DNA from 2 places in the Arthrobacter sp. Soil_C_60 genome. Region 2 is predicted to be linked to the other one. Evidence: predicted binding sites of a transcription regulator. Region 2 holds the regulator's gene; the other holds the start of a gene.

Region 1 (4,210 bases), on a different contig from region 2:
AGTAGGCCTGGTAGTCGGCCCGGTACTGCTCGTGCAGTTCCCGCAGCCGGGTGATGCTTTCCTCGACGGAGGCGTCGGCGGGCAGGTCCAGGACGAGCGGCTTGACCTTGGTGCGCAGGAAATGGTCCGGGCAGCTGGTCCCCAAGGCACCCAGGCGCGGATGGGCTGCGCTTTCCAGGAATTCCAGTACCGCGGGGTCGTCGCTGTAGTGGCCGACCTGGGCCTTGTCGGTCGAGGCCAGTCCGCGGATCACCGGGGCCAGCGCGGCGGCCTTGGCTTTGCGTTCGGCTTCCGGCAGGGCGCCGTAGCCGGGCAGGTTGGCTCCGAAGGGTTCGGTTTTGCCGGTCTCGGCGATGAACTGTTCCGCAGTGTCGATGATCCAGCGGGAGTTCGCTTCCGCTTCGTGGCTGGTGGCACCCCAGGCGGTGATGCCGTGGCCGCCGAGGATCGTGCCGATCGCTTCCGGGTTGGCTTCCTTGATGGCGGCGATGTCCAGGCCCAGCTGGAAACCGGGCCGACGCCAGGGCACCCAGACAACTTTCCCGCCGAAAATCTCCTTTGTCAGGGTTTCACCGGCGGCCGCGGTCGCGATCGCGATACCGGAATCCGGGTGCAGATGGTCCACGTGGGCCGCGTCGACCAGCCCGTGCATGGCGGTGTCGATCGACGGCGCGGCGCCGCCCTTGCCGTGCAGGCAGTAATCGAACGCGGCGGCCATTTCGTCTTCGCGGTCCAGACCGGGGTAGGTGTTCACGAGTGCACGCATCCGGTCCAGCCGGAGCACGGCCAGCCCCGGCTCGGTCAGGGTACCGAGGTCTCCGCCGGAGCCCTTGACCCACAGCAGCTCGACGTCCTCGCCCGTGACCGGGTCGGTCCCGGTGCCTTTGGCCGAGGTGTTGCCGCCGGCGTAGTTGGTGTTCCGCTTATCCGCGCCGAGGCGGTTGGAGCGGGTAATCAGTTCTGTGACGGTTTCGTTGGTCATGGTTCTTTATGCTCCCCATCCGGCCTGCTGGCCGCCCTGGCGTTCGGTGTTGATCTTGTCCTGGTATCCGCTGGCCCGGAAGGCATCCATCGGGTCGCCCGGCAGGCCGCGGGATTCCCGCCATTCGGCCAGTCCGGACCGGACGTCGGTATAGAAGGCGTCCATAAAAATGCTGTTGGCAGCCAGCACGTCGCCGGACTGCTGGGCCGCGTCCAGGGCCTCGGTGTCGACCAGCAGTGCGCGTGCCGTCATTTCCTGGACATTGAGCACGGACCGGATCTGGCCGGGAATTTTGTCTTCCAGGTTGTGGCACTGGTCCAGCATCAAGGCCACACCCGACTCGGGAGCGAGGGCTCCGCCGCGGACGACTTCGAACATGATGCGGAACAACTGGAACGGATCCGCCGATCCGACGATCAGGTCATCGTCCGCGTAGAAACGGGAGTTGAAGTCGAAGGATCCCAGCTTGCCCAGGCGCAGGAGCTGGGCCACGATGAACTCGATGTTCGTCCCCGGGGCGTGGTGGCCGGTGTCCAGGCAGACCAAGGCTTTTTCTCCCAATTCCAGGCAGTGCGCGTAGGAGGTTCCCCAGTCCGGAACGTCGGTGTGGTAAAAGGCCGGTTCAAAAAACTTGTATTCCAGGACCATCCGCTGGTCCTCGCCCAGCCGGTCATAGACCTGGCGCAGGGACTCGGCCAGCCAGTCCTGCCGGGCGCGCATGTTGCCCTGTCCCGGATAGTTCGTGCCGTCGGCGAGCCAGATTTTCAGGTCCCGGGACCCCGTCTGTCCCATGACGTCGATGCACTCATACATGTGGTCGACCGCTTTGCGCCGGACCGCAGGATCGCTGTGGGTGAGGCTGCCGAACTTGTAGTCATCGTCCTGGAAGGTATTGCTGTTCACCGTGCCGAGACTGACCCCCAGATCCGCGGCGTATTCCTTCAGCCGGCCGTAGTCATCGACCTTGTCCCACGGGATGTGCAGGGCTACCGCCGGAGCGAGACCGGTGAGCTCATTGACCTTTGCAGCGTCTGCGATCTTCTCCTCGACCGTGCGCGGGGTGCCGGCAGTAGCGAAGACCTTGAAACGGGTGCCGGAATTTCCGTACGCCCAGGAGGGAACCTCGATGGCGAGGCTTCCCAGCCTGGGCAGAATGCTGGACAACGTTGTCATGGGGCTGTACTCCAAATCCAAAGACGGACGATTCAAAACGGGCAAACAACCTTGGCATATTTTGAATCGTTTCATAAATACGTTTCAAATTTAGGCTCTTTCGAGTAGTGTGTCAAGAGTCATAGCAGGAAAATCAGGAGGCAGAATGCGCTCGGCAAGTGTGAAGGATGTCGCCGACCGGGCGGGCGTCGCGGTCGGCACCGTTTCCCATGTTCTGAACCATCCGGAGCGGGTTTCACCGCGGACCAGGGAAAAAGTCCTGCAGGCCATCGAGGAGCTTGGTTTCGTGCGCAACGACGCCGCACGCCAGCTTCGGGCCGGGCGCAGCCGCACGATCGGGTTGATCATGCTGGATGCAGCCAATCCGTTCTTCGCGTCCCTGGCCCGCGGCGCGGAGGATGCAGCCGCCACGGGCGGCAGCTCCGTGGTCTTTGCCAGCAGCCGTCACGACCGGCAGCGCGAATCCCGCTATATCGATCTGTTCGAGGAGCAACGCGTCCAGGGTCTGCTGATATCCCCGGTCGGGGATCTTTCCGGACGGGTGGCTGAGTTGAAGGCCCGTGGCCTGGCCGTAGTGCTCGTGGACAGCCACGGCGATCCGGATCTCTACAACTCGGTGTCCGTCGATGATGTGCACGGCGGGTACCTGGCCGCTTCGCATCTGCTGGACATGGGCCGTAAACGTATCGCCTTCGTGGGCGGCGGCCGGCACCTACAACAAGTCTCGGACCGTCTAAGGGGTGCAGAGAAGGCGGCCGCGGAGCATCCGGGGGTGTCCCTGGAGTTCCTTCCCACCGAAGACCTGGACGTGCTGGCCGGCCGGAACGTGGGCGACGCGCTGGTCCAGCGCCCGCGGCACCTGCTGCCGGATGGCATCTTCTGCGCGAATGATCTGCTGGCCACCGGGGTCATGCAGTCCGTCCTGCTGAAGAATTCTCTGGACATTCCCCGGGATGTGGCTTTGATCGGGTACGACGACATTGCTTTCGCACGCTCCGCCGTGGTTCCCCTGTCCTCGATCCGACAGCCCGCTGAGGAGATCGGCCGGACCGCGATCCGCCTGCTCACACAGGAACTGGAAAACCCATCCGCGCCACGTGAGCACGTCGTGTTTAAGCCGGAACTCGTGGTGCGCTCCAGCACCAGTGCGATGGCGCCGGTTCCTCTCCCTTAGATCCTTATGAATCCTGAGGATTTTGTTTATGTAGTTCCGCTGTCGGCACCGGAACGGCTCAGCTGGTCCTCGAGGTGGAATACTTCGGCCAGCTGCACGAACCCTTGGTCGGGTGCACCGTCGAGGTCTTCGAAAAATTCCGCCATTTCCGCCTGCCAGCGCGCATTGACCTCCGTGGCGGCCATGCCCGCCTGGGCAGCGGCCAAGTCTTCGGTCTCGAAGTAGCCGATCAGCAGTCCGTCCGGCCGCAGGAACAGCGAGTAGTTATGCCATCCGGCGCTCTTCAGGGCTCGCAGCATCTCAGGCCATACTTCGGCATGGCGCTGCTTGTACTCATCGATGCGCCCGGGCTTGAGCTGAAGCTGGAAGCAGATGCGTTTCATGTTCTTTCTTTCGGATTTCTATAGAAGGTGGCAGGGGCAGAACCGTTGCGTTCCGGGCCTGGACAGGCAAAGTCTGGCGGGGCGGAAGAACATCCGCCCCGCCAGGGAAGTGGCCGGAACCGGCCCAAGGGTCTAGAAGTCGTAGTCGTCGATGTTGTCCTTGTTGAACACGGTAGGCGGTCCGACAATGACGGTGCCGCCTTCTTCGACCGTGCGTTCCCCGAGTTCGCCTGCGGTAAAGGCATCTCCGGCCGCGCCGGTGATCTCGCCGTCGGCCAGCGCCTTGCCTGCGAACGCCGCGACGTAACCGAGCTGGGCCGGGTCCCAGAGGGCGAATTCCGTGACCGTTCCGTCCTTGACGAACGGGCGCATTTCATTCGGCAGGCCCAGGCCGGTCAGCGCCACCTTGCCCTTGTACTCGGACTGGGAGAGGTAGCGGGCGGTAGCCGCGATGCCCACGGTGGTCGGGGAGATGATGCCCTTCAGCTCAGGGTAGGC
Region 2 (4,210 bases):
TCAAAGTACATTGCCGACGGCGGGGGTCATGCCACAGCCTGCGGTGTTCGGCTGCCAGCCGGGTCACCCAGATGGGCAGCTGATGGCTCACCAGCACTGCTTCGGCACCCTCTCCGCCGCGTTCGACGGCGGCGTGCCGGGCATCCTGCACCGCTTCCATGACCCGGGCGACCTGCCCGGCGTAGGGCTCGCCCCAGGACGGCAGCATCGGGTTGCGCAAATACCGCCAGTGCCGCGGATCCCGCAGGTGCCGCTTGACGTCCGAGAGTCCCTCGAAACGGTTCTCCGCCTCGATGATCCGCTCATCGGTCACGATTTCGAGCCCCAGCGCGACGGCAGTGGGCTGAGCGGTCTCCTGTGCGCGGGTAAGCGGCGAGGCCACCAAGTAGCTGATCTTGGCGCCGTCTTCGGCCCGCTGGGCAAAGTAGTCCGCCGCCCGCTGGGCCATCTCATGTCCAAGCTCGGAGAGACGGAAATTAGGCAGCCGGCCATAGAGGACGCGGTCCGGATTATGGACCTCGCCGTGGCGGAGTAAATGCACAGTGGATAGGGGCATGGTCTTAATTCTCTCAAAGTCAAGGGGATTGCCCAAAGCCGGAGGGCGTGGCAAGAATGGGCACTGAGTGAAGATCTGCTGCTCAGCCCAGATGGAATCGTTTTTCCCACGAAGGAGATCGTTATGACATTGCCCCAAGGCCTGGCTCAAGGCGTCTGGACTCTCGACCTGGCGCACAGCGAAATTGGCTTCACCGTCCGCCACGCCGGGATCAGCAAGGTCCGCGGCCGATTCACTGATGCCTCGGCCGAGGCCCGTGTTGGTGAATCACTCGCCGAGTCCACGTTGCATGCCACGGTTAATACAGCCAGTTTCGAGTCCGGCGACGCCAACCGCGATGCCCATGTCAAGGGCTCTGACTTCTTCGATGTCGAGCAGTTCCCCGAGATGACCTTCGTCGCCACGGGCGTCGAAGGCGACGGCGAGGACTACACCGTTACCGGCGACCTGACGATCCGCGGCGTGACAAAGCCGGTGGAAGTCGAGGTGGAGTTCACCGGCGTGGCTGTCGATCCGTTCGGGGCGACCAGGGCCGGGTTCACCGGTGAAACCGAAATCAGTCGCAAGGAGTTCGGCCTGACCTGGAACGCGGCGCTGGAGGCCGGCGGCGTGTTGGTCAGCGACAAGGTGAAGATCAACCTGGATGCAGCACTGGTCAAGCAGGCCTGAGCTGCCCGATCCGATGCATGGATTTTGCCCGGCCGGGACAGCTGTTCCGGCCGGGCAAAATCATCCTTCAGAGCTAGTCCCTGCCGGTATGTCTGCGCTGTAGGGTTGCAGTAGGAGCTGTCCTGTCCTGGCTTGTCAACGCGGTACCGGCGGCTATCTGCAGTGTCGATCGACAGAAGAAGGATGCGACCATGTCCACTCCCGAAAACAATCCAAATCCGTCCGAGAAACCGGACCAGCAACCGGGACAGTCCGGCGAGAACGGCGACGTCGCACCCCGCTACGGACAGAACTCGCCCTATGGCCAGAACACGCCGCAGTACGGGCAGAACTCCCCCTACGGACAAAACCAGCCGTACGGACAACAGCCCTATGGCCAGAACACCCCGTCTCCGTACGGGTACCAGAATGCACAGCCGGGCCAGTACAGCTACCCGAGCAGCCAGCCCCAAGGCGGTACAGGGAAGCCCGAAGCTCCCAAAGAAGTCATGATCGCCTTCTGGCTGCTCATCGCGGCGGCAGCGCTGACCGCCATCGAGATCATCATTTCTTTGGCAACCATGGACACCGTGCTGGCCCAGCTGGCGGATGACCCGGCTGTCCGGGATGCCGTGGCCCAGACCGGCGGCCAGATCAGCGAACAGGAATTCATCGACATGGCCAGCGGTATGGCCGGCGTGGTCATGGTCGTCGTCGGGCTTATCGGCATCGGGCTCTACCTGATGGTTGCCTTCGGCGTAAAGGCCGGCAAGAACTGGGCCCGGATTACGGGTACGGTATTCGCCGCGCTGTCGCTGCTCGGCATCATTCCGTTTGGACTGCACACCCTGACGATCCTCCTTGGCATCGCCGCAATCGTGCTGCTGTTCATGCCGCCGTCGAGCAACTTCTTCAAGGCAGTGGCGGCACGCAAGTTCGGCATCTACGGCCGCTGACGTTTCCTACTGTGCCTTGCGGGCGCGGGTTTCGGAGTCCAGCTCCGCTTCCTGCGCCCGTTGTGCATGATAGGCCAGGATCTGCAGTTCGGTGGCCATGTCAACCTTCCGCACCTGCACATGCGGCGGTACCTGCAGCACAACGGGGGCGAAACTCAGGATGCTGGTGATTCCGGCAGCGACGAGCTTGTCGCAGAGTTCCTGTGCCACACGGCCCGGAACGGCCAGCACCACCATGTTCGCGCCGGTCCGGTGCAGCACCGTTTCCAAATCGGCCGTGTTGTGGATTTTCAGACCACCGATCTCGGTTCCGATGATCGACGGGTCAGCATCGAAGATGGCCGCAACTTCGAATCCACGCGTGGTGAAACCCGAATAGCCTGCCAGAGCCCTGCCGAGGTTACCGGCGCCGATGATGGCGACGCGCCATTCCTGGGTCAGCCCCAGTCGGGCGGAAATGGTCCGCGTCAGCAGCTGCACGTCATAGCCGACGCCGCGGGTGCCGTAGGAGCCGAGGTAGGACAGATCTTTGCGGAGCATCGGGGACTTCACCCCGGCGGCTTCGGCGAGTTCCTCCGATGAGGCACGCTCCACCCCCTCGGCAAGCAGGGAGTTCAGGGCGCGCAGGTAGATCGTCAGCCGCGCAACAGACGCCGGCGGAATAGTGCGGCCCGAACTTTCGGGATTCCCAGCGGTACCGGGAAGATCCTGCGTGGTCACGATGTGGCTCTCCATTGCTAGCTGTAGTCCCACTTTAGGCGCTGGGCAAAACGGCAACCAATCGGCTCTAGTGGGGTCAGGACGTCAGCAGGCGCCGCAGCCTCTCAGGGTCGATGCGCCAGAAATCTCGCTGCACGCCGTCGATCATGACCACCGGAATCTCCTCGGCGAACCGCCGTTCCAGCTCCGGATCCTCCAGAATGGACTTCTCCTGCCATTCCAGCCCTAGGTCATCGGCAACTGCCGACACAGTTTCCCGGGCCGCTTCACAAAGATGGCAGTCCGGCTTGGTGAGCAGCACCAGTTCATGGCTAGGGCGGGGAGCAGCTGAATCCGTCATAGCTAACAACGTAGCCCTACCGGGTCAGGAGTCAATAACCGGACGCCGCGCTGCCTCCGCCCACAGGGCGGCTCGGCATCGATGCCTTTGCCTCGTTAGACTCGAGACATGCCCTTAGCCGCCGCAGGTCCTGCCCATCGAAAGCCTGATCCCGCCGGCACAGAAACCGGGGCCGCGTTTTTCGACGTCGACAATACTTTGATGCGCGGGGCAAGCCTGTTCCATGTGGGGCGCAAGATGTACCAACGCGGTGCCTTCCGGATGCGCGACGTCGCCGGGTTCGCCATCAAGCAGGGAAAGTTCCTGTGGCGCGGGGAAAACCTGAAGGACATCCAATCCGTCCGCGATACCGCCATGGCGCTCGGCGCCGGGCTGATGGTGACGGATGTAAAGGCCCTGGGCGAGGAAGTCTATGACGAGATCATCGCCTCTAAGATCTGGCCTGGCACCCGCGCCCTCGCGGATCAGCATCTGCGTGCCGGCCGCAAAGTGTGGCTGGTGACTGCCACTCCCCTGACGGTCGCGGAGGTCATCGCGGACCGACTGGGCCTGGATGGGGCTCTGGGTACCGTGGCGGAAATTTCCGAGGGCGCCTACACGGGGGCACTGGTCGGTGAAATCCTGCATGGACCGGCCAAGGCCTATGCTGTCGCCGAACTCGCCAAGCTGGAGGGGCTGGAGCTGGAGAACTGCTGGGCCTACAGCGACTCCTACAATGATGTGCCGCTGCTGTCGCTGGTGGGCAATCCGGTGGCTATCAATCCGGACGCTAGGCTGCGCCGGCATGCCCGGGAACGCAACTGGCCGATTTACGACTTTCGCAGCGGCCGCAAGGCTGCAACCCTGGGCCTCAAAGCCGCCACAGGAGCCGGCGCCGTGTACGGGCTCTGGCGCGGGGTGCACAAGTTCCGCGGCCCACGCGGCTAAGCAGGTCCGCTGCGGCGTTCCCGCCACGGGGCAGTTCGGAGTTCCCGCACGGTTTAACGCAAA

The links. The regulator Rex, encoded in region 2, represses fermentation and respiration genes when NADH is low (regulators of the CRP and FNR family bind a similar motif). The targets are predictions, from matches to a motif close to CTTGTGAANNNNTTCACAAG.
Region 1: rhaI (L-rhamnose isomerase) is a predicted target of Rex. The motif match lies at 2,214-2,233, and genes of this name have one in related genera.

The regions. Positions count from the first base shown of each region.
Region 1 is NZ_JBDGKM010000015.1:36,771-40,980, reverse strand. It holds gene AC3A4M_RS21170 (bifunctional aldolase/short-chain dehydrogenase) at 1-982, opposite strand, end outside; gene rhaI (L-rhamnose isomerase) at 989-2,155, opposite strand; gene AC3A4M_RS21160 (LacI family DNA-binding transcriptional regulator) at 2,301-3,329, shown strand; gene AC3A4M_RS21155 (L-rhamnose mutarotase) at 3,356-3,712, opposite strand; gene rhaS (rhamnose ABC transporter substrate-binding protein) at 3,845-4,210, opposite strand, start outside.
Region 2 is NZ_JBDGKM010000001.1:45,969-50,178, reverse strand. It holds gene AC3A4M_RS00250 (histidine phosphatase family protein) at 1-556, opposite strand, end outside; gene AC3A4M_RS00245 (YceI family protein) at 680-1,225, shown strand; gene AC3A4M_RS00240 (hypothetical protein) at 1,417-2,160, shown strand; gene AC3A4M_RS00235 (redox-sensing transcriptional repressor Rex) at 2,167-2,895, opposite strand; gene AC3A4M_RS00230 (glutaredoxin family protein) at 2,957-3,220, opposite strand; gene AC3A4M_RS00225 (HAD family hydrolase) at 3,329-4,147, shown strand.